4 regions of the Brevibacillus sp. SKDU10 genome follow, and region 3 is predicted to be linked to each of the others. Evidence: riboswitches for the same ligand, from Rfam matches in the RefSeq annotation. Region 3 holds a riboswitch; each other region holds the start of a gene.

Region 1 (7,424 bases), on a different contig from region 3:
GACAAATTGATTAACTGCCAAAGGAAATACTAACTCTAGCAAGCCTGCAATAATGGCACATGTAAAATCCAAAATAAATAACCCTTTATAAGGGCGATAATAAGAAAAAAACCGACGTAACACGAATTTATCACTCTTTTCTCTCTTGTCTACTAATGAAAACATTACTGCTAAGTATAAACGATCAAAAACTGAAAGTGAATATCTTTCTCAATTAGAAGTGTAGGTTACATTTTTGCTCTTTTTTGTAAACTTGATTCCTTTATTAATCTACTAACACGTTGACGTGACTCCCCAACAACAGGTTAGAAAGAAATGGTTGCGTTTTCCACGATTTCAGCTTAAATTGTATCCTAGGAATCAAAATATAACTAGAATGGAGCTTAATCTAATGAAAACATCTACTAAGGCTCAAATTGATGTTGTTATCGTTGGTGGTGGCCCTGTAGGACTGATGTGTGCATGCGAATTAGCACAATCAAATATTCATGTAATCGTATTAGAAAGACGTAAAGAGAGGGTTCGGCACTCTAGAGCATTGACCCTACACCCTAGAACTCTAGAAATTTTTGCAATGCGAGGGATTCTTGATCGATTTATTACTCGTGGATATCCGCTTTCAAGTGCTCATTATGCCGGACTTGAAACACGTCTTGACTTTTCCCGTTTGGATACTCCCTTTGCCTATACCTTATTTCTTCCTCAATCCATTACAGAGGAAATTCTCGAACAACGTGCACTAGAGCTTGGAGTAGAAATAAGACGTCAGCATCAACTGACTAATCTGCAACAAACAGATTCTCAGGTTCATTTATTAATAGAAAACGAAACTGAATCTTATGAATTAACCGCTAATTATGTAATCGGTGCAGACGGTGCCCGAAGCCTTGTACGTACATGCGCCGAAATTGACTTCACAGGGAGCCCCTCCACTTTCACCGCTATGCTAGGTGATATTATTCTTACAGAGCCTCCAGCAGAGCCTTTCCTACAGTTTTATAATGAAAATGGTTCTTTATTAATGATGTTGATTGCAGACGGCGTATACCGATTTGCAATGATCGACCCTCTCCGCTACCATATTCCACCTGATGTTCCTGTGACGCTAGAAGAATTACAGACATCTATTGAGCGAATTACGAACCAAACAATGCCCATTCAGCATGCAGGATGGCTTTCACGGGTAGGTAGTACACACCGTCAGGCCGCTAGTTATCGAAACAAACGAATTTTCTTAGTTGGCGATGCTGCTCATATTCATTTTCCTGCGGGAGGCCAAGGACTCAATGTAGGATTGCAGGATGCTGTGAATTTATGTTGGAAGCTAGCAGCCGTCATTCATGAAAAAGCACCCTTGCATTTACTAGATACGTATCATGTAGAGCGTCATCAGGCTGGGGCAGTTTTTCTAAAAGAAACGCTAGCTCAAGTACATTTATTGAAAGATTTTACTGAAAGCGGACTGGCATTACGCGAGCTCATGTCGAAACTGTTAACCATACCTGATGTTAATCGTAGGTTTGCTGAGCAAATAAGCGGTATGCAAGTTGTTTATCCGCCCCTTCCAATTCTCTCAGCAGGTTCATTAGCGGGTCATCGTTGTCCCAATGTAGATGGCTCTCTCCTAACAGGTCAAAGGGAACAATTATTCACAATCATGCAGCATGGTCATTGGGTCCTATTGATTTCTGGTCTTGGTAAGAATGAATCTCTTTTTGCACAATTGCAACCGATAATGAAGCGATTCCAGCTGGAATGCTTATCTGTTGACCAATTCCCACCTTTTTTGCAAAGCCAAGTAGCTGTCCTGATTCGCCCTGATGGTTTTATTGCTTGGAACACTTCTGATGAATCTTCACTCATACCAAATATTGAAAAGACTCTGACTGACATCATGCTGCCTTAGTTTCTGAGTCTGTACCAACCTTTTTCTATCTATTGTCCCTTGTGTAAGAGAACAACTATCGTTTCCCTTCTTGCAACACATGAATCTTCGTTATAGAGCCTTGTATAAAATAGGAATGGCAGCATTTCAGTGCTTAGGATATCACCCCATCTAGAAATGCTGCCATTCAACTAACCAGGCTAGTTTTTCGTCCCTATATTCTCTTTCCTTTTATTTTCAAGTATTGTGTAGTGATGATTCGTATCAGGGGGAAACACAAGATCCATGAAGATATGTTTTGAATCTCGTACGCAATCTTAGGGAATAGCTGTTATGGTGTTACGAACTAATCGAGTTGCAGTCACCATATTTTCTAAGGAAGCGATCGTTTCCTTACGCCCTCTTGTTTTTAATCCGCAATCGGGATTAATCCAAAATTGTCTGGGTTCAAGGACCTGTAGAGCATTCTCAATCATTTTTACCATTTCTTCTACAGTTGGAACACGGGGACTATGAATATCATAGACGCCTAGACCAATTCCTTTCAGATAGGAATGATTATGGAAAGCATGGATTAGCTCACCATGGCTGCGCGATGTTTCTATTGAAATAACATCTGCATCCAGTTCGCTGATAGAATCGATAAAATCATGAAACTCGCAGTAGCACATATGGGTATGAATTTGGGTCGTGTCTTTTACAGTAGAAGTCGTTAAGCGGAAGGCTTTTACAGCCCATTCTAAATATGCTTCCCATTCCGTTCTCTTTAACGGTAACCCTTCACGTAGTGCTGGTTCATCAACCTGAATCATCGTGATCCCACTAGCTTCTAACGCCTCTACCTCTTTTTGTAAGGCAAGTGCAATTTGATAGGTTACCTGCTCTTTGGAAATATCGTCACGCACAAAGGACCAATTTAAAATAGTGACAGGTCCTGTAATCATTCCCTTGACGGGTTTAGTTGTTAGAGATTGTGCATAGATACTCTCCTTGACTGTCATCGGCTCAATAAACTCTACATCTCCATAAATAACTGGAGGCTTTACACAACGTGAACCATAGGATTGCACCCATCCGTTTTTAGTAAAAGCGAATCCACCTAGTTTTTCGCCAAAAAATTCCACCATATCTGTTCGTTCAAATTCCCCATGAACCAACACATCAAGCCCAACCTTCTCTTGTATGTCAATCCATTCCCGGATTTCTGCTTGCAAAAATTGCTCATATTGCTCTGCCGACCATTCCCCCTTCCGCCATTTATTTCTCGCCTGACGAACTTCTGTTGTTTGTGGAAAGCTACCAATCGTTGTAGTAGGGAGAATTGGTAACTGTAATTGGTGTTGTTGTTGTTTTCGCCGTTGTTCATAATCAGATGCACGGCCGATCTGATCTAATTGCAAGCTGGCAACAGCCTCATGTATATGTGGGCGATTGCGAGCTACAGCGTTCGCTACCCGTTCTAAGATGGTTTGATTCTCCGCAAAAATCTCTTTAACGCTTTCCTCTCCGTTCTGCAACCAATCTGTAACATGCTTGATTTCAATTAATTTTTCATCTGCAAACGCCAATGAATCTTTAACGAGTGGATCAAGCTCTGTCTCTTGATTTAGACTGATTGGAACATGAAGTAGACTACTAGATGGCTGAATCCAGATACGAGATGCATCGACATGCTCATTGATAGTAGAGAGAAGATTTGTCTTATGAGTCAGATTTGCACGCCAAATGTTCCTTCCATCAATGATGCCCGCCCCAAGTACTTTATCCTGAGGGAAACCATTTGTTGTGATCTGCTCAAGGCTTCGTCCTGCATCATGGACAAAATCTAATCCAATTCCTGCTACAGGCAGCTTAATCACTTCATTGTAAAATGTAACGGAACCAAAATAGGTTTGCAGCATGATTTGGAGTTGTGGAACAGCTTCATGAAGCTGTTCATAGATGTAGGAGATCGTCTTCATTTCGTCTTCGGATAAAGATGTTACTAGAATTGGCTCATCCATCTGAACCCACTTCACGCCTTCCTGTGCTAATTCTGTTAGAACCTGCACATAAAGAGGGACGAGCTGTAGGATAATAGCCGGTATCTGTAGCCGATCGAACCCTTTGGATAGCTTAATAAAGGTATAAGGTCCCACTATAACCGGTTTTCCTTTAATCCCCAGCTCCTCTTTTGCCTCTTTATAAGCAAGAAGCGGTTTATTTTCGGTAAGGACGGGTTTGATATCCTGAAACTCCGGCACAATGTAGTGATAATTGGTATTAAACCATTTGGTCATTTCGCAAGCAACTGCATGCTGATTGCCTCGTGCCATAGCAAAATAGGTGGACAAAGGTACTTCCCCACCAGCATATTCATAGCGTTTTGGAACATAACCAAACATCACGGCCATATCCAGCATGTGATCATACATAGTGAAATCATTGACCGGGATCAGATCAATGCCTATTTCCTTTTGTTTTTGCAGATGCTGGAGTCTGCTTTGTTGCATTTGGGCAAGAAATTCCTTCTCTTCAATTGTCCCGGCCCAAAATGCTTCTAATCCCTTTTTCCATTCGCGATTTTCCCCAATGCGTGGATATCCTAAATTGCTACTTATTCCTTTATTCATGCTTGTTCGCCCTCCTAAACAGGTTATATTTTCGGTAAAAAACACAACTCAAACAAAAAAGCATCTCTTCCCGTTCAAAAGATGGTTAGAGATGCTTGAACAAGCAGTGAATATACATGTACAACTGCCACAGCTATCTAACACCTCCCTATCTCCCGTAGGTCACACAGTGTTGTTGAAATAGGCAGGTCTCCTGACTTAAGAATCCACATCAGCACATACCTTCCCAATCCTTAGTTGATCAGTGGTTTTTTGTACTGACTCCTCTTTTACAGTGGCGGGACCGTGACGGATTTACACCGTGCTTCCCTTTTCATCCTTGACACTCATTGTTCAAAGAACCTATTTCCACATATTTAATTCATCCATATCACCAAGATATCTAAACCTTTATTCTAGGTATGCTTGCTATCATAATATAACTTCACATAAAATTCCATATTTTTATTCAATTCAGTTTCCTATTGTTGCAGGAAGACTTCTGCCACCTCCATGGCAAACTGGATTTTGCCCATCCTTCGCACCACCGCTCGCCCTTTTTGTCAACTTGACGTAAAAAGCGGAATTCCTTCTCTTTTTTGCCTATGTTTTCTGTTCTACTCCCCTTGTCCAATTGATAAGCATATAAGGACATCTACAGGAAAGGAGGCAATCATATGAGTCGAAATCGAAAGGCATACTTTCCTTATATCGGTCCATGTGATCCTTGTCCGCCACAACGGGTTGTAACCTATGAAACACCACCACAGCTCTACTTGGGATTTCAACCCCCGAATTTACCCCAATTTGATCCATACAAAGCTCTTTGCTTAGGAACCCTCTGGCCTGCTCTGTATGCGCCTTATGAAAATCCGTACAAGGGAGGCAAATAAAGTGAGCGATCATGGTACTTTTACGGATGAACGCCAGCAACAATATTATGAGCTGCTTCACCAAATTCAGGCAATTGACTTTGTGTTAGTGGAACTAAACCTGTATCTTGATACCCATCCTACTGACATGACTGCTATTAGGCAATTCAACGATACGGCACAGCAAAGTATGACACTAAAGCGCCAATTCGAATCTTCATTCGGACCTCTGATGAATTTTGGCAATAGCTTTTCGCAGTACCCTTGGTCGTGGAACGAAGTACCTTGGCCTTGGCAGGTCTAGAAAGGGGGAATTTTGAATGTGGATTTATGAGAAAAAATTACAGTATCCCGTTCGCGTAAGCAAATGCGACCCGAAAATGGCAAAGTACTTGATGGAACAATACGGTGGAGCTGATGGGGAATTAGCGGCCGCTCTACGTTATATGAATCAGCGCTATACTGTTCCTGATAAGGTCATTGGTCTTTTAAACGATATTTCCACAGAAGAATTTGCCCATCTCGAGATGATTGCAACAATGGTATATAAGCTAACGAAGGACGCCACTCCTGAACAGCTAGAGGAAGCTGGTCTTGGCGCACATTACGCAAATCACGATAAGGCTTTGTTTTTTCATGATGCAGCCGGTGTTCCTTTCACAGCTACCTATTTTCAAGCAAAAGGTGATCCGATTGCAGACTTGTATGAGGATATTGCTGCTGAAGAAAAGGCACGGGCTACTTATCAATGGTTGATTAATATGACTGATGATGTCGATTTAATCGATAGCCTTTCTTTCCTTCGTGAACGTGAAGTTGTACATTCTCAACGGTTTCGTGAAGCAGTGGAAATTCTAAAAGCAGATCGGGAACAGAAGAAAATTTTCTAACTACGAAACTAACTACACGCTACAAGTGAATATGAAAGGCTAATTGACCAAATTTCTAGTAAGAGATTTGGTCAAATGCTTTTTCTACGCTCTATTTTCCTCTACGCTTATGTCCAGCCTTTTGTCAAAAAGCTTTTCAAGTGGGAATTGCAGAAATAAGATTAATTCATACTTTACAGATCGGAATTATAATAATATAATGAGTCTACATTTTCCAATTTATAAGGAGGATCATCATGAGAAGAGCTTTTATACATTCATTCTTCACATTTCTGTTAGGAGCTTCCTTATTAGCCGGTTGCAGTAGCGAAGGAGCTCCATCCACCTCTAATACTCCAGCCGATGGTCAGGCAGATACTCAGGCTCAAACACTACGGGTACAGAACGCAGGAGATGCTGTTATCGCTGCTACAGACAAATCGAAGTCGCCTCAATCGGCTAAAAATCGAAAAGACACGGTTGTAGTAGCTTTAACTGAACCAGGCGGGGTTTTCAATCCATATTTTTATCACAATGGTTATGACGGTAACGTTACCTCCGTGATGTTTTCTCCACTTGTAGATATTGATAAGAGTGGCAAACCAGTTCCTAAATTAGCAGAAAAGTGGGATATTTCCGATGATCAGCTTACATATACCTTCCATCTACGTAAAAATGTAAAATTTAGCAATGGAGAACCCTTGACTGCTGATGATGTCGCCTTCACCCTCACCGTATTGCATGATAAAACGTATGACGGAGAAACAGAAATCGCCGAAGTACACATTAAGGGCGGCAAAGCTTATAAAGAAGGAAAAGCAAAAACCATTGAGGGGATTACAGTCATCGACCCACAGACAATCAAGATAACCACTGAGAAAGTAAACGCTCGCTCTCTTCTCCTGCTTGGTGGTCACGTTTTGTCCAAAGCTTATTATGGAAAAGGCTATGAACCAGGTAAGCTTGACTATCTACGTACCTTGCATACAAAACCAGTCGGAGCTGGTCCATACAAATTTGAAAAGTTTATCCCCGGTCAAGAAGTGAGATTTGTGGCCAATGAGTATTATTACGAGGGAAAACCGGCCATTCCCCATTTTATTTATAAAACAACCGATGGAGATACTACGCAGTTTTTCCAAACAGGTGAGACTGATTATAGCTCCTTCCCTGCAAATGCTGATAATCTGGAGCTTTTAAAGGGGCT
Region 2 (7,424 bases), on a different contig from region 3:
CTTTCGTGGCGGCGGTAGCGTTGGAACCTGTTGTATATCCGTGACGAAGTGGCTTCTCATTTTCTGCCTCCGCTACCTTTGCATTAGTCATGCACGCTCGCTCCGTTCTGTTGCTAGAATGGACAACGCATTAACCGCGGCCACAGCAACTGGGCTACCGCCTTTGCGATCCAAGTTCGTGATAAATGGAATATCTAACTTCGCTAATTCCTCTTTGGATTCAGCTGCAGATACAAATCCAACTGGTACGCCAATAACCAATGAAGGGTTGGCCTTACCCTCTTTCACAAGACGAATCAATTCAAGCAGAGCAGTAGGAGCATTCCCAATCGCGTAGATACCACCTTTAATTTGGCTCGTAGCTTTGCGAATAGAGATAATAGCACGAGTTGTATTCTCGGCTTTCGCTTTTTCCATGACATCAGCATCAGAAATATAAACATGCACATCTCCACCAAACGCCTTTAGACGTGGCTTACTGATGCCTACTTGAACCATTTGAACATCTGCAATAATTGGTTCACCAGCTTGAATAGCGCGAATGCCCGCTTCTACTGCATCAGGATGAAACTTCATGCTACGCCCTAAATCAAAGTCGGCTGTTGCGTGGATAACGCGTTGCACCACACGATACTGATCATCCGTAAAAGGATGTGGACCTAGCTCCTCTGTAATCATTTCAAAACTTTTTGATTCAATTTCTTGTGGTTGAATCGTTAGTGGTTTAAACTCCGTATGAAATTGCGATGACATATGATTTCTCCCCTCTTTGGTTCCGTTATTTTTTAGACCGTAGCCTGTGTTCTTAACGCTTTCAAAACGCTATCAAATGTGTGATGCGTCTCTCCATACACGAGTTTAGGTCTGTCGATCATAATGGTATAGATGCCAAGCTCTAGGGCTGCCGCCAGCTTCTCATCTACAGCTCCTACCTTACCGCTTTCTTTTGTAATCATTGTAGTAACACCATATTGTGTATACAAAGCGGCATTCAATTCTTTCGAGAAAGGACCTTGCATGGCAATAATATTTTTTTGCTCTACGCCTAACTCTTCACATTTTTCCATATTGTCTTTGCGTGGCAGCATTCGTGCAATCAAACGAATCTCAGGATCACCTAGCAAATGCTTAGTAAACGTACCAAGCGTTTTGCTTCCTGTGGTTAGCATCACTACGCCTTTTCTTTGTTTTGCTTCCAATGCTGCTTGTTCATAATTTTCCACTATGAGCACATTAGGATGGTCAACATAACTGCGGGTCTCCCTCTCATACCGAATGTAAGGAAGCTGTAATTCTTCTGAGCAAGCCATAGCATTTTTAGATGCTTCTTCTGCAAAAGGATGACTTGCATCCACAATGGTTGTAGCCTTTTGTTCCTTGGCTAAGGCAATCATATCCGCTAGTGGTAGTCTTCCTACTCGCGTCGTAATTCCCTCGTCCTCTAAGCTTTTAGCGGCAGAATCGGTAACAACCGTTGCCAGTAGATCAACACCAGTAGATTTCAAAAGGACAGCCAATTCGCGTGCATCACTTGTCCCTGCCAAAAACAGGATCATACACGTACCCCCCGTTTATCGTCAGCTTCTGTAGCCTGAGACTCCTTGCTACAGGCTGTTTGCTCCTCTTGGGTTACAGGGGTATGGCTGTGTCCGTTTGCATGGTGATGATTATGATCATGGTGGTGGCCATGGTCATGGTGGTGATCATGGTCGTGGTGGTGATCATGGTCATGATGGTGATCATGGTCATGATGGTGATCATGGTCGTGGTGGTGATGATCGAATACAGCAAGTTTTCTAAATTGACAAAGATCGCAGTTGGCTAATGCCCGTCCCTGTAATGCTTCTATAGAACGATCTACTACAATTTGTTCTAGCAGTTCATGGAACCCTAATGCCTCGCTCATCGAGGCATGTATATCAGGGAAGTCCTGATGAAACTGTTGTAAGTTTTCTTCTAAACGTTTTAACAGGATACCCGTAAATAGCAAATAAGGAAGGACATAAATCTGCTTAGCTCCCTGTCTTACACAACGGACTAATCCTTCTTCCACTGTCGGATAGGTAACGCCCATGTACGCCACTTCAACGTTACCTACCCCTGTACTCTCCCATAACAAGCGGGCTATTTTACAAAGATCGCTGTTTGCATCTGAATCACTGCTACCACGACCTACTAAAAGAATGGCACTATCCTTGTTAGCCGGTTCTAGCGGTGTATAGGTAGTTGTATGTTGTAGACGATCCCGCAAAATTTGCACCATATCCTCGTGAACACCTATGGGACGCCCATAGCGAAAATCTACATGGGGATATTTCGCCTTAGCTTCGTCTATTTCATGAGGGATGTGCAGTTTAGCATGGGCTGCTTGAAACAGCATTAAAGGTACCATTGCTACAGTGGTAGCGCCACGTTCTACTATTTTTTGCACGCCCTGCATAATGGTTGGTCTGGTTAACTCCAAGAAACAAGTCTCATACAGTGTCACGTCTGTTTGTTCCTGTAACAATTCCGTAACTCGCTGTGTAAACTGTAGAAGATGCTCATTTCCCTCGGCATCTCTGCTACCATGACCGATAAAAAGTATTCCGTTCAAAAAATTCCCCCCCCTTAATCTCCACACGGTTCTTCGATCTGCAATGGAGCTACGAATTCCTGATAGCGGTATTCAAGTACCTGCCCTGTACGTTTAAAGAATTTATGGAATCGTTCCTCGATATGACCCTTTGCCTTGTACTCATCCACAATCCGTTCTACAAGTCCAATGATCTGATCTTCTGGAACTCCCTCAGCTATACGTTGTCCAGGATGAGCGTTACGTCCGATGCGCTTGCCACCTAAAAACACATCATATGCGCCACGTCGGTATACAAGACCAATGTCTTCCATAACTGCACCGTAGCAAGCCATTCCGCAGCCGTTAAAGCCAATTTTTAAATCCTTTGGCACAGCTAGACCATCTAATCGTCTGCCTAATTCCTCAGCTACAGGGATCGATTCATCCTTTTCTAAATCACAAAAATCACAAGCTTTCACCTGCGCACTAGCCCCGATCGGAAACAATTGAAAGCCGACTGCTCTTAATTGTTGCGTGACCTGCTCTGGATCTACCTGCGGTAAGCGAAGAATAATTTGATGCTCAATGCTGTACATCATTTCTCCGCCATCCTTGGTCAAATCGGCCAGTAGACGCATTTGCTCAGAGGTAAAATTCTTACGAGCTACACCAGGCGAAACTCCTAGCTCTAAAATATCAACAACTCCGCTAAACGGGCGAGGTGGTGGAGTGATACCCTGATTTAACTCTAATGCTGTCTTTTCATCAACGCACGCAAGCGCTTCCATCGCTAATTGAAAGGCCTTTACCGCTTGTTTAGGAGCTTGAAAGCTCTCTGCCTCTGCCTGAAAAGAATTCTGTTCTACTTCCCCTGAGAATCGCCTGGGATTTGAAAGGGCTTCCATTGCCGCTGATGGTGCGGAATCAGAAACCTGAGCTTCTTGTATTGTAGCCTTCGGTGAAGTCGCTACAGCCACTTCTTGCACAGAAGATGACTCAGATACCGGATTTCCACTCTGAGGCTGGCTGTGAAGCGCCCAAGGCTCTGCCTTCTCCTGCAAGCGTTCATGAGGTTTTAACGGTTGATCCATGCGATTTAACGTATATTTACGTTGATATCCGCGCGGAGTAATAATTTTTTGGTCGTAAACAAAGGTAGTCGAGTTCCCGATGATTACTGTTGTCAGCATTCCAATTTCATGCTGCAGCATGTCTGCAAGTGTTGTAATTACAACATGCTCTCGATCTCTATAGGCGCTCTTTACGATTCCTACAGGCGTTTTTGGAGAACGATATTTTAATAATATTTGCTGTGTTTCTACAATTTGTCGTGTACGGCGACCACTGCGCGGGTTATACAGCGCAATGACAAAATCAGCAGAAGCGGCTGCTTCTACACGCTTAGCAATCGTTGCCCACGGTGTAAGATGGTCACTCAAGCTGATTGTGCAAGCGTCATGCATGATTGGAGCACCCAATAAAGACGCGCAAGACTGAATGGATGAAATACCAGGTACAACCTCTACCTTCACCCCAGCAGATTCCGTCCAGCCTTTTTCTACTAGGACTTCATAAACTAGTCCGGCCATGCCGTATACCCCAGCATCCCCACTAGAAATAACGCCAACAACTTGACCTAACTCAGCCAATCTTACCGCTTCTTGAGCGCGGCTAACCTCTTCTGTCATCCCAGTACGCACGACACTTTTGTCTGAAATAAGCTCTCGAATTAAATCTACATAAGTGTTGTAGCCAATTATCACTTCGCATTCCAGGATAGCCTCTTTTGCCCGATGCGTAATGTGATCATGATGTCCTGGTCCAAAGCCAATTAGTAGAATTTTTCCTTTCTCCATCTACTCCAAGCCCCCTATCCTTATTTGCAATCGACCTTACATTTTTATACAATAAAAAAAACAGCGCTTCCCCGTCTGACTTACGTGAGAAGTGCTGTTATGATGAGCTTGTTATTTTTTGAAAAGGAGTATCCCCTTCTGCAGCAAAACTGCTCTCATAACACCTCCCCATCTGCCGTAGGTCTGACGGTGTTGTTAGAATAAAGAGGGTAGCCTGACTCTTGGAATATCCTGCTCCTTTTCGTCTTCTGAAAATTTGTAATATCCAGTGACAAAAACGGGCTCTCCAATTACAGTGGCGGGACCGTGTTGGATTTTCACCAACTTCCCCTTGTGAATCGTTTCTCATGTAACAATTCCTTTATTCCCAAGCTTATGTGATTACTTCTATCATAATCCAATTTGCATTTTATTGTCCATACTTTTCTGTCTAGCCCACACGGGACTGGACAAGTGGTCAAAGAAGATCGTATACTGACATACTATTAGAAATCTTCTTTTTTTATGCATAGAGGAAAATATATTTGAATATACAGTATCATAATTAACATATTATAGAAAGGTTGTTAAAACATGTCCCTCTTACACACCTTACAACAACGTCAAGCTATACGCGCCTGCGATGGTCGCCCTGTAGAAAAAGAAAAGATTGAAAAGCTACTGGAAGCAGCTATATTAGCACCTAATGATCGCTTGCGAGAGCCTTGGCACTTCTATGTCATTCAAGGTGCTGCTAAGGAACGGTTTAACCAGCTAGCTCAGGATTTCTTGCTTGAACGCTTTCCTACCAAACCTCATTTAGTAGAAGAGTCCATGAAGAATGTTCTGGCTACCCCTCTCATTATAGTCGCTACATCACAAATCATAGAAGGCGACGAAGCTTCTTCGCTTGATAATGATTATGCTGTAAGCTGCGCTATTCATTCGATGTGGCTGATGGCTTCTGAGCTAGGTCTAGGTTTTGTGTGGCGTACGCGTGGTGTAGGTTTAGCTAGAGATGAACGTCTCAAAGCCTTCTTGTCCCTATCTGATCAAGAAAAAGTGATTGGTTCCTTATTTATTGGCTATCCAACTGATGAAGCCACACCTCGAACTGCTCGAAAGCCTTTCACGCAAAAAACAACCTGGGTTGAGTAAAGCTTTGGTATATTTCGAAAGGTTACAAAAAGGTTACATTTTTCCCCGCTTTGTTGTAACATTTTCCTCACCTGCTACGTATTATTTTTATAGTAGGTGATGATACATATGACAAACCACATGACTTTTGCCATACTGGTGGGCTTGTGTGCGACAGCGGGACTTTTTTTATTTCGACGCGCTGTGACGAGTGGAGATCGACAGCAAGGTGGATTCTGGATTAATGGTCTAGCTATCGCTATTGCAACTTTGCTGGTTTTATTCTCAAGCGCCATCGTCGTGTTCTTATTGGTTACGATTCTCTGGACAGTCGGCACTCTATTTCCTATGTTTGTCGACAAATCTGATTTCTGGACACTCGTTTCCTTTGCAGTCGTCTCCTTTTTCATGTTAATGCTGTACGAACTAATTCTTGAACCAGTCCTTTTATACATAATGCAAAGACTACATATCTCAAGAAATTGGAAATTGATACCTGAAATTTTAGCAACGACCTTCATTTTTTATCTCGTGCACACCACATGGATTCCTGATGTCTTGTTAACACCATTAACTCCTTTATTTGTTGGCTTATTAGCTGTAACAGTCGATTATTTTTTAGAGCGCATCATGGGTGAGAGAAGGTAAAAATGCAGACACGACAAAAAGCACCTCTTAGTTTGCGAATTTCGCAACATGACAGAAGGTGCTTTTTATCTGTCTTTTCCTCGTACAAAAAGGCGTTTCTGCCAGCTACAGAAACGCTTCAACTGTTCTTCCATTCTTTTTTATATGTATGTTCTCCCGTTTTACAGCAGATGCACTTAGCGTGTCGTCCCTGTTTTTCCCTGTTTCTTCTGCTGTAAGCGGTATTGAGTAGGTGTACAACCTGTTTCTTTCTGAAAAACAGCGGCAAAATAGGCACTATTACGAAAACCTACTCTGCTTGCAATCATTGAAACATTTCGATCTGTTTCTAGTAGCTGCTTCTTCGCTTCATCTATTCGGATGCGCGTTAAATATTTCCCTGGCGTTATCTTCATACAACGAGAAAAACAACGCTGCAAATAAAAAGGACTCACATAGAGACGTGACGCCATTTCACGCAGAGTTACGGGTTGGTTATAGCAATCGTGAATCATCTCTAGCAAACGGGTCGCCGCATCTTCTTCCGCTGATTTCCAGGTCGGTTCAGATGGTCTACAACGCTTGCAAGGACGAAAACCTGCAGCAATGGCATCGGACGCCGCATAATAAATCTTCACATGCTCTCTTTTGGGTGTCCTTGATTTGCATGACGGCTTGCAAAAGATACCCGTCGTGCTAAGGCCATAAAAGAATAGTTGATCATAATTTGGATCGCATTCTACTATCGCCTTCCAGAACTCCTCTTTCATCCACGATCCCTCCTAGCCTTCAATCCTCAGTATAACGTAATGTTTTTACTTCTAGTAAGCAACTGGGAATGAAAGAGCAAAATTTCGATAGTTTTTTCTTAATTTCACAATTATGTAACTTTTTCCATAACAAAAAACCGTGCTTTTTCACGTTCTTACAAATATTTTTTGTAATAAACCACTCTTATTTTCACTAATAGTAAAAAAGCTAAGAGAGGAAGCAGCTCCCTTCTCTTAGCTTTTTTAAACTACTTTATTATGCACGTCGATAAGCGCCCGGATTCTGCTGAAACAATTGAGGTGCCCCATTTGCTAGTAATGTAACTACCAAAGCCGTAATCACATACTCAGGTATCAAATAAGTTGCATTATAGCTGAAGGAATAAAGGGTTGCAGGTGTTCCTTCCGGGGCATAGCTCCCAAACCAAACAGCTCCTGAAGTCGTGCGAATGCCCAAGCATAGCGCAATTCCAACTAGCAATCCTCCCCAGATGGAGG
Region 3 (7,424 bases):
TGGATAAAATCGTTGGCTTGCTTGGAAAAATCCATGATTGATGTCCCTTTAACATCTTCAGATCCTCCTATCCTACCGCATAAGTAACAAACCATTTTACTAACGCGATGAAAAATGCGGCAACTACACCAAAAACGATAACAGAGCCTGCTAATTTAAACATGTTGCCGCCCACACCAAGTACATATCCTTCACTTTTGTGTTCAATAGCTGCTGAAGCAATCGAATTGGCAAAACCGGTAACAGGAACAGCAGTTCCAGCACCTCCGAATTGTGCAAGCTTGTCGTATACGCCAAAACCAGTTAGGAGAACAGAAATGGCGATTAGGACAGCAGAGGTTGGGTTTCCAGCGCTTTTTTCATCAAAGTGAAAAAAGTGAATGAAAAAGGTTTGAATAAATTGTCCAAGTAAACAAATCAAACCACCAACCCAAAAAGCCCGAATGGTATTTTTAAGCACAGGTCGTGGAGGCTCTAACGCTTTTGCAAAGGCTTGATATTCGATTTGAGTTGCGGTTAATTTACTGTTTTTTGTAGCCATTGTTAACTCCTTTATTGATGTAGTCAAAGTTAATTTGGAATACAAAGCCAGTTTTTATACCTGACTTTTATAGATAAAAACCAACAAAGTAACACAATCTAAATACATAGAAGGATTAGATGTTACTAGGGAGGATATTTATGCCTGAATTCTGGGAGATTGTTATTAGGTCAATCGTTACGCTTTTTACTTTATTGTTCTTGACCCGTTTAATGGGAAAACGCCAAATTGCCCAAGCCACTTTTTTTGAATATATTGTAGGTGTTACGATTGGCTCTATTGCGGGATTCATTTCTGCTGACGTTGATGATAGGTTTTTGAACGGATTCGTTAGCATGATCATTTGGGCCCTTATTTCATTTCTTCTCAGTTATCTATCGGTCAAAAGTAAGACAGTGAGCGATATAGTTGAAGGAAATGCTCGTGTACTGATCAAAGATGGGAAAATTATGGAGGATAATCTCAAGAAAGAGAATTATACTGGTGAGGAATTGTTAGAACAATTGCGCTTAAAAAATGTATTCTCAATTGCAGATGTTGAGTATGCGCTATTAGAGCAGAACGGTCAGATTAGTGTCCTGCTCAAAAAAGAAAATCAACCGCTTACTGCCAAAGATCTGAATATCCAAGGAGCTCCAAGCCGAGAGCCTCAAACGGTCATTTTGGATGGGAATGTCATGTTAGAGCCTTTGGCAACCACAGGATTGTCGAAAAGATGGCTCCACACAACTCTCAATAAGATGGGAATACCATTGGAAAACGTTTATATAGGACAAGTAGACAGTTATGGGCAATTGAATGTAGATTTATATGATGACCAAATTACTGTACCAGTCCCTCAGGAAAAACCATTGACATTGTCTACGTTGAAAAAATGCCAAGCAGATTTGGAGACTTTTTCACTTGAAACAAAAAATAACGTGGCCAAAAAGGAATATGAGAAGGGGGCTCAAAGCTTAAAAAAAATGATAGAAGGGGTAAAACCTTTCTTACAGAGCTAACAAGGGTCGATACAGAAGCCCTTATAATAGGAACCTTGTCCAGCCAAGTTACTAAAATCATCAAGGGGCTAATGCTTAGGCTATATGACAGGAACCTGATAATGGCAGGGGTATAAAATTGATTGCAACTTACATGAAAGGTAAGCTATCCTTAATTGGATGGCTTTTTTGCCTTTCCTATTACATTCATGGAAAGATAGAAACGAAGCGTGAATAAAATGAGAAAGAAAAGAAATTTTGATATAAATTAAATAACATAATTAACATTATGTAAACAATCCACTGACTGATTACTACCAAACTTCAAACATTACGTAAATATTTTACAAAGTTCTTACAAACCTATCACAAATTAACCATTGCCTTGCCATGTTCCACCAAATCGTGTTACACTCACAAACAATTACAACAGATTTATAGCCATGTTACGGTGTTTGATTTCAGGATCAGACTTAAAAGGGAAGTTCGGTGAAAATCCGATGCGGTCCCGCCACTGTAAATGAGGAGCAACATCCGATACACCACTGTTCGCTTTTGCAGAGAATGGGAAGGGAGGATGCTTGCGAGGATTCATGAGCCAGGAGACCTGCCGTAAGATGTAACACTCCCACGAGGATGGGCAGGTGTTTGGGTAGGTCGTATGATGATAGTGTACATACACCTATAGGAATTGGTTTGTCCAAAAACCCAAGCATCTGTCTCCTTTTGGAACGGATGCTTTTTTGTGCGAATCTTTAAGTAATAACATGTTAGCGGGGCGTAGAGGTCCAATTGCGGTGCCACCTGCACTTGAAGCTTGGGTGATCACTGAGTTAGTAGTTTCATTTTGTTACTTTGTTTTAAATAGGGGGGAGAAGCATGCAACAAACCGCCACGACAGCCCCAAGGTCAGTAAACAGCATCGGTACGCAATATACAAAAAATTGGATAGCGAAATTGATGGGAAGCGGCGTGGTATTATTTTTATCGCTGACGGTTGCAATCATGCTGGGACCAGTACAAATTGACCCAGTTACCGTTTGGAAGGTCATAGGCTCACATGTTCCTTTTGTACAACAATGGGTAGGGACAGACGTGTCTAACGCGCAGATGCATATTGTTTGGGATATTCGACTGCCACGTGTTTTATTATCTGCGGTTGTAGGTGCCGGGTTGTCTATTGTTGGGATAGCCATTCAGGCATTGATTCGTAATCCTTTAGCTGATCCATATATCTTAGGCGTATCATCAGGGGCATCGGTGGGAGCAACAGCAGTGCTGTTATTTGGTAGTTTGGGAGTATTTGGTTCGTATGCGCTTTCTTTAGCGGCCTTTTTAGGTGCTTTGGCTTCCGTTATATTGGTGTTTCTTTTGTCTTTGGTAGGCGGAAGGGTGCAGCTAATACGTTTGTTGTTAGCTGGAATAGCTGTGTCTATTATGTTGTCAGCGCTTACTAGTTTTTTTATTATGCTGGCACCAAGAGCGGAAAGCCTTTCAAGTGTGCTGTACTGGATGATGGGAAGCTTCACTCGTGCCAAGTGGGAGTCACTTGTATTGCCAACGATTGCAGTACTTGCTTTCTTTATATTCTTATGGGTAAATGCACGCAATCTAAATTTGTTGATACTAGGGGAAGAAACCTCTACGCTACTTGGCTTACATCCAGAAAATATGCGTAAGATTCTACTGATTACGATTTCTCTCGTTACAGGCTTACTGGTTGCTGTAAGCGGTAGCATTGGCTTTGTTGGTTTAATGTTACCCCATATCTTTCGCTTGTGGGTGGGTTCTGATCATAGGAGGCTAATCCCTCTTTGTGCCTGTGGTGGAGCGATTTTTATGATCTGGGCGGATGTATTGGCTAGACTAATCATTGCCCCCGAAGAATTGCCGATAGGAATAGTCACAGCGCTTTGCGGCGGTCCATTTTTTATCTGGCTGCTGCGTCGTAGGGCGTATACGTTTGGAGGAAGCTAATGTGCCTACAAAATTGGACGTAGACAAGCATGTTGAGTTAAAACAAGTTGGATATGAGATTCAAGGGACATGTATCTTGCAGGATATAGATTTACACGTACAAAAAGGAGAATTCGTGGGCTTGCTTGGCCCGAATGGTAGTGGTAAATCTACTCTTCTTAAGCAGGTATATCGGACTCTTTTACCCACTACAGGCAGTATCTATTTACTGGAAAGAGAGCTTGGTCAATACCAGCAGAAGCAATTAGCAAAAGAACTGAGTGCAGTGGTTCAAGAAACGCAGATTCAATTTGATTTTAATGTATACGAGCTTGTACTGATGGGACGTTCTCCGCACAAGAGTATGTGGGAGCAGGAGAATAAGCATGATCTAGCGTTAGTAGAGCAAGCTCTAGCTCAAGTTGGCCTGCAGAACATGGGTGATCGGAGTTATCTGAGTTTATCCGGGGGAGAAAAGCAGCGCGTCTTATTAGCAAGAGCAATTGTACAAGAGACCGATCTGTTACTGCTGGATGAACCGACTAATCATTTGGACATCCATCATCAATTAGGGATGCTCAAATTGCTGAAACAACAGCAAAAAAGCGTATTGGCCGCCTTACATGATTTAAATTTGGCCGCTATGTTCTGCGATCGTCTTTATATGCTAGAAAAAGGAGTTATCGTTTGCTCTGGAACTCCTCAGGAAGTTCTTCGGCCTGAAATTTTAGAACGAGTGTACAAGATTCAAACAGAAGTAACCGTTCATCCAGTTACAGGAAGAGTGAACATTCATTATATGATCCCAGATCAGGTTATTTGTTGAATAAAGGAAAAGGTAGGAAAACAAGATGAACAAACGTACTATGCAAAGCTCCACTACGAAGAAGCAAGGCCTTTTGCATAAAGGTCAAAAGATGATGATTACAATCTTTGCCGGTCTTTCATTACTAGTAAGTGGCTGTGGAAATGGGACGATTCCTCAGGCAGCTTCTACTAATTCACAACCAGTAGCTGAGAAGATTCAAATTAAAAATGGAGAGCATACGTTAACCTTCGAACAAGCACCGAAGCGAGTAGTGAGTATGAATCAGCATGTGACCGAAATGCTACTAGCATTAGGTGTTGAAGACGTAATGGTCGGTACAGCTTATCCTGACGACGAAGTCTTGCCCGAATATAAGGAAAAATATGATCAAATCAAGCTTTTGTCTAAGCAATATCCTTCCTTAGAAGTCTTTCTAAGTGTAGATCCTGACTTCGTTATTGGCAGAAGCTCTGCATTTACAGCAAAAGGAATTGGCAGTGTAGAAGAGCTGCAAAAAATTGGTATCCCGGCTTATACCATTACAGGAACGATATCTAAGCATCCGACAGTCGACGAGGTTTATGAGGATTTGATGCAATTAGGTAAAATTCTGCATGTAGAGGATCGTGCTAAGGATATTGTTGCTAAAATGAAAACGGATATTCAGGCTATTCAACAAAAGATAGGAAACATAGAAAAGCCAGTCAAAGTTTTGGTCTTTGATAGTGTTAATTCAGGTTTGTATACAACAGGAAATTCCTTAGAAACTCGTTTAATCGAAATGGCTGGCGGACAAAACGTATTTGGTGATTTAGAAAAATCATGGAGTGAAGTGAGCTGGGAAGAAGCCATAAAACGAGCCCCCGATGTAATTGTAATCAATGATTATGATAAACCAAGTGCAGAAGAGAAGATCAAGTATTTACTAGAAAACAAAGCACTTTCCGATATCCCTGCTATTAAGAATAAGAGATTTGTTAGCTTGCCACTCTCCGATGTATTTGAAGGTGTTCGAAATGTGCGAGCGGTAGAAATACTTGCAAAAGGATTTTATCCAGAGAAGTTCTAATATAAGAGCTCATATGGTAGCTTTTACAGAAAGCATATGCTGGAATATGGTTGACCATCTTATCTTCGCATGTGCTTTTTTTATGGAGATAATGAAGAGGATTCGTCTTAGTTGTAGGTATAAATAAAAATACAATTATATTTGCAACCTTTTTGTAACCAAATCGGTCATAGATTGTGCATAGGTACATTCATACGGATTGATACCAATTGCACCAGGAATCGTGTGGGAGAATTAGCGTAACAGATTCTATGAAAGGAATTATACAAGGAAGAAAGAAGTATCTATCTTCCTGATTTTACCTTGACAAGGATTTATACCGACAAGGTAAATTCTACATTCAAGACACATTGATAAAAACAAGCTAACAAAACCATTTCACAGCAACAAGCGAAAAGTTGTTTGATAACTCAAAAGTCGATGATCTGAATATAAGCCAACTAAATTCCTTTTCGTAAAAGGAATCTGTTACCTGACACTTCTCCCATACACTTTAACCGCCATGCTGCCACCACAGCTATGGCGGTTTTTTTATGATCGATGAGACGTAAAAAAATTATTTATGGCCTCTCACGGGGAGCAGGGAAGGTAAATTTGCTTTCACAGGGAACTGATTCCGTATGGTAATCAACTCTGATACCGTAATCATTTCAAAGCCGCGTTTTTTAAGCTCCGGCAAAATGATTTTCAAGGCATCTACAGTTTGCTGACGATCTCCGCCATGGTCATGAAATAAGATGATATCGCCATTTCTTACATTTTTCAGCACCTTGTTGACAATCTTTTGTACCCCTGGATTCGTCCAATCCTTAGTATCCTGATGCCAGGACCACATTACAACCAAGTAACCCATCTCTTTTGCGGCAGCCACAATTTTTTCGTTATAACTACCACCAGGTGGACGAAATAGAGTAGGTACTATCCCTGTTGTCGTTTGAATTATGGATTGAGCAGACTCCAATTCGATTTTTAGTCGTTGTTTTGAAAGACGTCTTAAATCTGGATGGGTAAAGGTGTGGTTTGCCAGCTCGTGATTTTGCTGTATCATCTGCTTAGCTAGCTTTGGATTTTTTTGAATGCGGCTACCGACTGTAAAAAAGGTGGATTGAACGCCATATTTCTGTAGTAGCTCTAAGATTTGAGGGGTGTAGGTTTCGTTTGGTCCATCATCAAAGGTTAGAGCAATGGCCTTTTTTTCTGTAGGCAAGTCCCAAATAGCTTCTCCCCGTTTTTCATAATAATCGCGGTTTTTTTGCCGGATCGTTACTTCATAAGAGGTAGGCTGCTCGATGAATCGCATTTGTTCATCAAGAAGCGATTTTGCTTGTGTTGCGTGGGGAGTATCAGAGAAGGCTTGTATAGCTAGTAGGACTATGACAAAGAGCAGGAAGAATCTATCGCTGATTTTACGTAGCATGAAGCGCTCCTTTCTGATCGGCCTTTTCTTCTTGAACGTCCTCGTGAATTTCTTACATAAATGTTAGTATGCGCTTTTTTTAGCAAAGCATGAGACATACAAGGAAGAAAGAAAGCAAAAAGCCCTGCCAGTAAGCAGAGCGTTTGGAACGATTTCTTATTTGTAGTCACCTATTAGATAATTATAGAATGGAGCATCTACATAAAAAGGATAGGAGGTAACTTTTACCTTAGGGTCAATCTTCTTAAAACCAGCAACAACCTGTGCGGATTTCTCGTTTAACGAGAAGGATTGAGCCACATAATTGTCTTTTTCCATATAGTTATTGGTAATCTGTTTATACCCATTCATTCCATTCAGCGAGAAGTAGAGCGGTTGCCACCAAGATGAAATAAGCAAACCAGTCTGATTTTCCGTATCTTTTTTTGCATACGAATGAATGATTTTGTCAAAGGCTTGTTTATCAGCTACAGATGTGAATTCAAAACTGATATCGTATTCTTTGGAGTAGGCGATGTATTTTCCGTTATCAATCTTTACTACTTGATAATCAGGAGTGATGACAGGCTGGCCCCATTCGGCTAAATAGATAAAAGCGGATGTTTTCGGCTCTAGTTGTACTTTTGCTACCAGCCCCTCACTTTTTAGCAAAC
Region 4 (7,424 bases), on a different contig from region 3:
CGACTGCTTCAAAAATACATATTTAAAGCGACGAATATGATTTTGCAGAGAAACATGAAACTTGCTCAAATACGGATTATCTGCAACATCTGTTATTAGATTATGGAATTGCTCGTCATGCTCCATCGCTTGGAAAGGCTGTTCTCTGGCAATCGCTCCTGCAAATTTTTCGTTCCATTCTTGCAATTGTTCTATATGCTGAGGCAAGATGTGCACAGAAGCGAATTCGGCTGCCAGTGCATGTAATGTTGCAAGTGTAGGATAAACTTTTAAGATATCTTCCTTCTCAAGATTAGTCACTCTCGTCTCTTTCCCTGGTTGCATATGGACCAATCCCTGTACTTCAAGTAATTGAAGAGCTTCTCTTACAGGTGTTCTACTCACGTTTAATGCTTCCGCCAGTTGAATGTCCACCAATTTTTCTCCTGGCTCTAGTGTCCCATCTATGATCCATCTTTGAATGTGAGAGAAGGCACGGTCTTTAGCTGACACTCGAATAGGTGCTACGTAATTACTAGGAATTGGCATGTCTTCCCTCCTTATTCAATATGTAATATATCGCATACAGCTTGTACATTCAACCGAATTTTCAATCTATTTACACTTCCAAATTATACAAAAGGACCGTAGCTGGGCTTTATCCCAACCACGGTCCTTTTCGTTAGCTTTCCTTTTACAAACTACACAATCCGGTTGTCGCTTGCATGCAAGGCTTGTTAGCCGCTATTAGCATCTCATACCTTATTAGAATGAGGTATCCTTTACACGCTGGTTCAAGAAATCAAAATCTTGATCATGGAGCGGCTCCACTTTCCCTTTTTGATAACCGCTTCCTTTTGTGGAAAAGAAGTCATGCGTACTCGTTTCTGTACGAATCCCATTCAATACAACAGGATGAACTTCTTCCTCATCAAAAATCGGTTCTAGCCCTAGGTTCATTAGAGCTTTATTCGCATTATAACGAATATACTTTTTCACTTCATGTGTTAAACCAATGGAATCATAAAGTGTTTCCGTATATTCTAATTCATTTTTGTATAGAGCTTGAAGAAGTTCATCAACAAACACTGTTGCTTGTTCCTGCTCAGCCTCTGTTAATCTAGCAAAAACCTCTTGGGCTAGCAAGCCGACAAAGACACCATGCACACTTTCATCACGGATAATTAGCTTGATAATTTCTCCGCTGGCTACCATTTTCCCTTGACCTGCTAAAAACAGTGGATAGAAGAATCCAGAATAAAACAGGAAGCTCTCCAAAAATACGGAAGCTACCATCGCTTTATACAGGCTCATATCGTCGCCATCTTTGATACCTCTGTAGATATCATCAATAACTGCTGTTTTATACTGCAGATGTTTATCTTCTTTTACCCACTGGAAAATTTCATGAATCCGCTCAGAACTTGCTACTGTTGTAAAAATAGTGCTGTAGCTCTTCGCGTGAATCTCTTCCATCGCTGCCTGGAAAATTAGAATTGCTTTCTTTTGCTTCTCTTTAACATGCTGGGCAATCATGGGCATGCCAACATTTCCTTGTTCTGTATCAAGCAATGTTAGCCCACCTAATACCTTCATGTACGTATCCCGTTCATTGTCCGTTAGATTCGTCCATGACTTTAAATCCTTCGAAATTGGAATTTCTGTATCTAGCCAGAACTGAGATGTATTTTGCGTCCATAGCATCTCGGTATACTGGGTTTCCGGTTCATTCCAGTTGACTGCTTCAAATTTAGACATTGCGATGCTCCTCTCTTATACGCTGCAACTAACGCATTCCTCAATGGTTTTTTTCTTTGTACGGGTATAATACAGCGTCTTTAAGCCCTTTTTCTGAGCATAGATGTAATACATAGCCAAATCCCGTGTGGTTGCGTCATCTTTTACATACAGAATAGTAGAAATCGCCTGGTCGATATGCACCTGAACTTCTGCTACTAGATCAATCACATTAAACATGTTCATGTCATATGCTTCTTTGTAGTAGAAGAAATTGTCATCATCTAAGAACGGCATCGGATAAATCGTTTTGGAATCTCCATATTCGCGTTCCTCGATACGCTGTGTAATAGGTGCAATAGATGCCGTAGAGGACTGTAGATAAGAGATCGAGCCCGTTGGAGCAATCGCCAAACGATAAGCATGGTAAAGTCCGTGGGTTTGTACCTCATCCTGCAAGCGAACCCAATCTTCCTTCGTAGGAATATGGTGGCCTTCGAACAATTGCTGAACCCTTTCTGTTTTTGGTGAATAATCGTGCTGCTTATAACGTTCGAAATAGCTACCGGATGCATATTCACTGTGCTCGAAATCTTGGAAAGTAATTCCTCTCTCTTTTGCAATTAGCATAGAACGTTCTAATGAATAAAAATTCAAGATCATAAAGAATGTACGCGCGAAGTCAATCGCTTCTTTTGACTCATAAGGAATCTTATTTTTAGCCAAGAATCCGTGTAGATTCATAGCTCCCAAGCCAACAGAATGAAGCTCTCGGTTTGCCTTTGCCACAGATGGAACGATCGAAATATTTGTACGGTCACTCACCTCTGTCAGAGCATCCATTGCTAGATGAATCGTGTCTCTCATTCTCTTATTCGCCATTACATTTACAATGTTAAGAGAGCCAAGGTTGCAAGAGATATCGCGGTTAATAACATCCTCCACCCCATAATCATTAATGGTGGAAACTTCACTAAGCTGAGCGATTTCACTGCATAGATTAGAAAATTTAACTCGGCCAATCTCTTTTAATGCGTGATATTCATTAACATTATCAACATACATAATATATGGGTAACCAGATTCCATCTGGATTTGAGCTAATTTCATGATCAGATCACGTGCGCCGATTTTTTTCTTACGTACACGCGGGTTATTGACCAGCTCGTCATACATGCTGGTGATGTCCATATCGTCTAAGTGCTGCCCGTACTCTTTGAACACAGTATGAGGATAGAATAAGTACATGTCTTTATCTTTTTCTACTAGCTCAAAGAATTTATTAGGTGTAACAACGCCAAGTGATAAGGTTTTTATTCTGATTTTCTCATCGCTGTTGATTTTTTTGGTATCTAAGAATTCTTGAATGTCAGCATGGAAAATATTGAGATAAACAACTCCACTACCATCGCGTTGACCAAGCTGATTTGCATATGAGAATGCATCCTCAAACAGCTTCATTACAGGAAGAACCCCGCTAGCTTTACCATCTAGTCCTTTGATTTGCTCGCCAGCGGCACGGATTTTGCTCAGGTTCAAGCTTACACCGCCGCCAATTTTGCTTAATTGCAAGGCTGAATTAATAGAGAACCCAATCGAATTCATTGAATCATCTACCTCAAGCAAGAAACAGCTAACTAGCTCCCCGCGACGTTTTTTACCTGCATTCAAGAAGGTAGGAGTAGCAGGCTGATATTCTTGTGAGATTAACAGGTCTGCAAATTGCAGTGCTTTTTCGCTATCCCCTTTTGCTAGGAACAAGGCAACTACAGCAATTCGATCCTCGTAACGTTCAAGGAATTTGCTTCCATCGTTCGTTTTCATCGCATAATTATTATAAAACTTGAATGCACTCATGAAGGATGGGAAGCGGAATTTTTTATCATATACATAGCGATAGACCCGTTCGACATCGGCAAATTCATAGCCTTCAAACACTTCAGCTTCATAGTAGTCATTTTCAATTAAGTAGTTAATCTTCTCACGTAAGTTATGGAAAAAGACCGTATTCTGATTTACGTAATCAACGAAATAACTCTTCGCTGCCTCTAAATCTTTATGAAACTGAAATTTCCCGTCTTTCTTCACCATAATTTCGTTGTTCAACGTGATCCATTGTGGTAGTTGCGTGGACAAAGTGAAATACCTCCTGCTTAAAAGTTTCTACATCTCGTTTGGTACCGCTCAATTCAAATTTCATGACCAATGGTACATTGTATTGTTCGGCTATCTGGTCAGCTGCAAGTCCGTAGCGAGTCCCCCAATTCATGTTCCCGCTAGCTGCAACTCCCTTCATCCATTGAGAGTGTTGCGTTAGAAATTGTCGTGTCGTTTCAGGAACTTGTCCAAATCCCGTTGTATATGTAATCAGAATGAAAGGTTCGTTTATGACGATATCATCGGAAATTTGTATACAGCGAAAATCTAGTTTTTGGACGAAGCGTTTCACATTTCCTGTTTTGGAATCATATACGATCAGCATCGATACACCCCCCTTTCAGGTATAAAGGACATAAGATGGTAGCAAGCTGACTGCTGATAAATGTAACTTTTTGCCAACATAAAAAGCTCATCCCTTCATGGGTGAGCTTTAAAACGGCACAACAAAGAAAAAATAGCAAAGCAAATAGCCGCTACTATTTAATCCCCGTACCGTTTCAACTTCCCACTCCCCGAAGATGCGAAACTAAGAGAATGGGCAGGTCTACTGACTTGTGTTTCACTTTACTTTGAGCCCTTCCCATATAAGTCGCCTGAGACATGCTTATACAGTGGTTTTGCTCATTTCATCCACACTTACAGTTGCGGGGACAGCTCTGGAATTTCACCAGATTCCCTATTAAGTCGCAAAATGACACCTAATTCTCGGCGGTAAAGTAACTTTTTATCAGTATGTAGTATATAACATTCATATGAGACACTAAATGTAGTCTTGTCACCTAGCATACAATGTTTCTATCAAAAGAGCAAGATACAAAATGCCTACGAGTTAAAAATAAAACTCGGCTCATAAATAGACAGAAAAACAAGCTAGATTTCATGCAAAAATGCCTCTTTTATATGTTTTTCCAGCTCATAACTACACTCCTATTCTTATATAACAGAGCATCCACTCAGACTGTTACAGCTTACCTAGTAACGTAACTATTACTGGGAAACTCATAACTAGACTTCAACAAACAGGCGTAGAGGCTAACACAATTATCCATAATTAGCTTGTTTCATAAGAACAAATGTTCTATAATTGAAGTAAGCAATCTACATCCCTTACAGATATATCATTGTACCAGTATAAAGTCATTTTGATAACATGTTTATATGTATTTATTTTAATAGACGAAGTTGAGCAAAGGATGGTGGTCATTCTCATGTCTGTTACAAAACAACGGGATTCCTTGCAACTCCTTGAGAAAATCCCTTCTTTTCCTTGGTTTGTTGAAAAATATGTGGATCACAAAAGATCAAAGCGCGCTTCGGTCTCCACTTTACTCGGCTATTTGCGTGATTTTGAATTCTTTTTTCGGTGGCTAATGGCAGAGGGCCTTTCCACCGCCCAGGAAATGAGCGAAATTAGACTCGATGAATTAGAGGGACTACGCAAAGAAACCGTCGAAGCCTATCTTCTCTACTTACAGGACTCTCACTTATTTGAGCGTTCGTTGCTATTAACAAAACCCACTAAAAGTGCAAAAAAAGAATACAGTGATTTGACAATATCTCGCAAGCTTTCTAGTTTAAAATCCCTGTTTTACTATTTATCTGCACTCTCAGAGGATGAACATGGCGAATCTTACTTGAAGCGAAACGTGATGGCAAAAATTGAGTTACATGTAGAAGAGGTTACACCGCTTGCTCGTGCAAACGCTATCCGCTCTAAGATTTTAATAGATGACCAAATCCAAAAGTTTGTCGATTTTGTATATCATGGCTACCTAGAGTTTTGTGATACCAAGAAAAAGCTACATTTTCACTATCGAAATCGGGATCGCGATGTAGCCATTATCGCTCTAATCCTTTCTGGCGGATTTCGTGTCTCTGAAATTGTTAATTTGAACCTACAAAATGTGGTCTTGGAAAAAAATCAGGTCTTAATGATTCGAAAAGGCAAAAAAGAGGATGCTCCATTCTTCAGTGACTGGGGAAAGGAATATTTGCTTCGTTATTTGAATACACGCCAAAAGTATCAGCCGCCTGCTCATGAGGACGCGTTATTTCTCACGGTATCACCTACGAACCCAATCGGACACCGCATCGATCTACGTTCCGTTCAAAAATTAGTTAAAAAATATGGAAGTGCATTCGGAATGCCGGACATTTCTGTACATAAATTACGTCATAGCTTTGCTACCCAATTTTTGCGCTTAAACCCTGATCCTCATCAGCTTCAAGCTCAATTAGGACATTCAAAAATAGATACGACGATGCAATACGCCCATGTACTCGATGATGCGTTGAGTCAAGCAGTCAATCGAACAACCAGTAAATTGTAATGAAACGCCCCCTCTTCGTTACATGAAAATACCTACAACGTCAAAGCTGCACCCAATCTTATTCGTTACACGATCCTCCCGTTATGCTAAGACATACAAAAAAACAGGCAGCATCCTTCTCTTTGAAAGATAGCTGCCTGCTCCTATTTACTTACTATTCTGGGGCCAATCTATTCTTTCCCTTGCATGGCGTACCACATTTCATAGAGCTGTTTGATCTCTTGTTCTTGTGCTTCTAGTTGATTCTGGTAGTGGACTAGCTGTACATAGTCATCCTTAGCTTGCTCCATTTCTCGCTGCCACGCCTTACATTGCTCCTCTTTTCGAGCGATCTTTGCTTCCAATTGCTGAAGCTTAAATGCATTCACTTTAGGAACTTTCGCTTTAGGGAGAGAATTAGCCAGTGCCAGATCTTCATTCTCTGTTTGCTTTGTTTGAAGTACAAGATCTACCGTTTCAGCCTGGTCACATCGTCCCTTTTGTTGCCGATCAGTATGACTCTGCGTTTTGTCTTGTATTCCTTTTGCGATCTTGTCTTTTTGCTTGTGCACTCCTATTGTATGATTGGTAACGAATCGGTGCTTTCTGCGCTTTTCTCTCGCTTCCTCATAGGTTCCTTCATAATGGATTAGACGCTGATTATCAATCCAGCAGACGCCGCCTACCATTTTTTGCAAGAAATACCGATCATGAGATACAACGACAAGTGAACCTTGATAATGGAGCAGGGCTTCCTCTAATGTTTCTCTCGCTTCAATATCCAAGTGGTTTGTAGGCTCATCTAGTATAAATAGATTGATGTCTTGATGCATTAACTGAGCCAGCCTTAATCTCATCCGCTCTCCACCACTGAGCTGTCCCACTTTTTTAAAAACTTGCTCTCCATAAAACAAAAAACCTGCCAGGATATGCCGTGCTTGTGCTTCTGTTACAATGGCGATCTCTCGAAACGCGTCAATCACACGCCGATTGGGATCTCCTTCTAAAGCCTGTTGTGATAAATAACCGATCTTTACTTGGCTTCCAAGTGCTATCGTACCTGCATCCGGTTCTAGCTCCCCTAAAATCATTTTAAGGAGCGTAGATTTTCCACTGCCATTGGAACCAAGCAAAGCTTTCCGCTCCCCATATCGCATGGTAAAATTCGCTTCTTGTAATAGGCACACATTCCCAAAGGATTTCGTCACATCACTCATTCTTATTACATCTTGACCGCTT

Evidence for each region. A riboswitch is a leader RNA that binds a small molecule or an ion and turns the genes downstream of it on or off. The one in region 3 is predicted to bind cobalamin.
Region 1: it holds a riboswitch for cobalamin, as region 3 does, so the genes downstream of both, metE (5-methyltetrahydropteroyltriglutamate--homocysteine S-methyltransferase) here and AYJ08_RS11660 (FecCD family ABC transporter permease) in region 3, are expected to answer to the same signal.
Region 2: it holds a riboswitch for cobalamin, as region 3 does, so the genes downstream of both, cobJ (precorrin-3B C(17)-methyltransferase) here and AYJ08_RS11660 (FecCD family ABC transporter permease) in region 3, are expected to answer to the same signal.
Region 4: it holds a riboswitch for cobalamin, as region 3 does, so the genes downstream of both, nrdI (class Ib ribonucleoside-diphosphate reductase assembly flavoprotein NrdI) here and AYJ08_RS11660 (FecCD family ABC transporter permease) in region 3, are expected to answer to the same signal.

Annotation. Positions count from the first base shown of each region.
Region 1 is NZ_LSSO01000215.1:636-8,059, reverse strand. It holds gene AYJ08_RS22535 (ABC transporter ATP-binding protein) at 1-123, opposite strand, end outside; gene AYJ08_RS22530 (FAD-dependent monooxygenase) at 392-1,906, shown strand; gene metE (5-methyltetrahydropteroyltriglutamate--homocysteine S-methyltransferase) at 2,203-4,497, opposite strand; cobalamin riboswitch at 4,664-4,858, opposite strand; gene AYJ08_RS22520 (spore coat associated protein CotJA) at 5,154-5,369, shown strand; gene AYJ08_RS22515 (spore coat protein CotJB) at 5,371-5,652, shown strand; gene AYJ08_RS22510 (manganese catalase family protein) at 5,669-6,238, shown strand; partial or broken gene AYJ08_RS22505 (ABC transporter substrate-binding protein) at 6,475-7,424, shown strand, end outside.
Region 2 is NZ_LSSO01000149.1:70,865-78,288, reverse strand. It holds gene AYJ08_RS11260 (cobalt-precorrin-5B (C(1))-methyltransferase) at 1-91, opposite strand, end outside; gene AYJ08_RS11255 (precorrin-8X methylmutase) at 88-753, opposite strand; gene cobK (precorrin-6A reductase) at 786-1,556, opposite strand; gene AYJ08_RS11245 (sirohydrochlorin chelatase) at 1,553-2,596, opposite strand; gene cobJ (precorrin-3B C(17)-methyltransferase) at 2,611-4,413, opposite strand; cobalamin riboswitch at 4,601-4,792, opposite strand; gene AYJ08_RS11235 (nitroreductase family protein) at 4,987-5,550, shown strand; gene AYJ08_RS11230 (hypothetical protein) at 5,659-6,177, shown strand; gene AYJ08_RS11225 (bifunctional transcriptional activator/DNA repair enzyme AdaA) at 6,354-6,926, opposite strand; gene thiT (energy-coupled thiamine transporter ThiT) at 7,183-7,424, opposite strand, start outside.
Region 3 is NZ_LSSO01000151.1:1,091-8,514, reverse strand. It holds gene spoVAD (stage V sporulation protein AD) at 1-55, opposite strand, end outside; gene spoVAC (stage V sporulation protein AC) at 68-541, opposite strand; gene AYJ08_RS11665 (DUF421 domain-containing protein) at 682-1,542, shown strand; cobalamin riboswitch at 1,954-2,150, shown strand; gene AYJ08_RS11660 (FecCD family ABC transporter permease) at 2,401-3,498, shown strand; gene AYJ08_RS11655 (ABC transporter ATP-binding protein) at 3,500-4,303, shown strand; gene AYJ08_RS11650 (ABC transporter substrate-binding protein) at 4,329-5,354, shown strand; gene AYJ08_RS11645 (polysaccharide deacetylase family protein) at 5,911-6,771, opposite strand; gene AYJ08_RS11640 (hypothetical protein) at 6,928-7,424, opposite strand, start outside.
Region 4 is NZ_LSSO01000041.1:3,025-10,448, forward strand. It holds gene AYJ08_RS03720 (GntR family transcriptional regulator) at 1-528, opposite strand, end outside; gene nrdF (class 1b ribonucleoside-diphosphate reductase subunit beta) at 745-1,737, opposite strand; gene nrdE (class 1b ribonucleoside-diphosphate reductase subunit alpha) at 1,753-3,807, opposite strand; gene nrdI (class Ib ribonucleoside-diphosphate reductase assembly flavoprotein NrdI) at 3,773-4,198, opposite strand; cobalamin riboswitch at 4,397-4,593, opposite strand; gene xerS (tyrosine recombinase XerS) at 5,085-6,206, shown strand; partial or broken gene AYJ08_RS03745 (ABC-F family ATP-binding cassette domain-containing protein) at 6,377-7,424, opposite strand, start outside.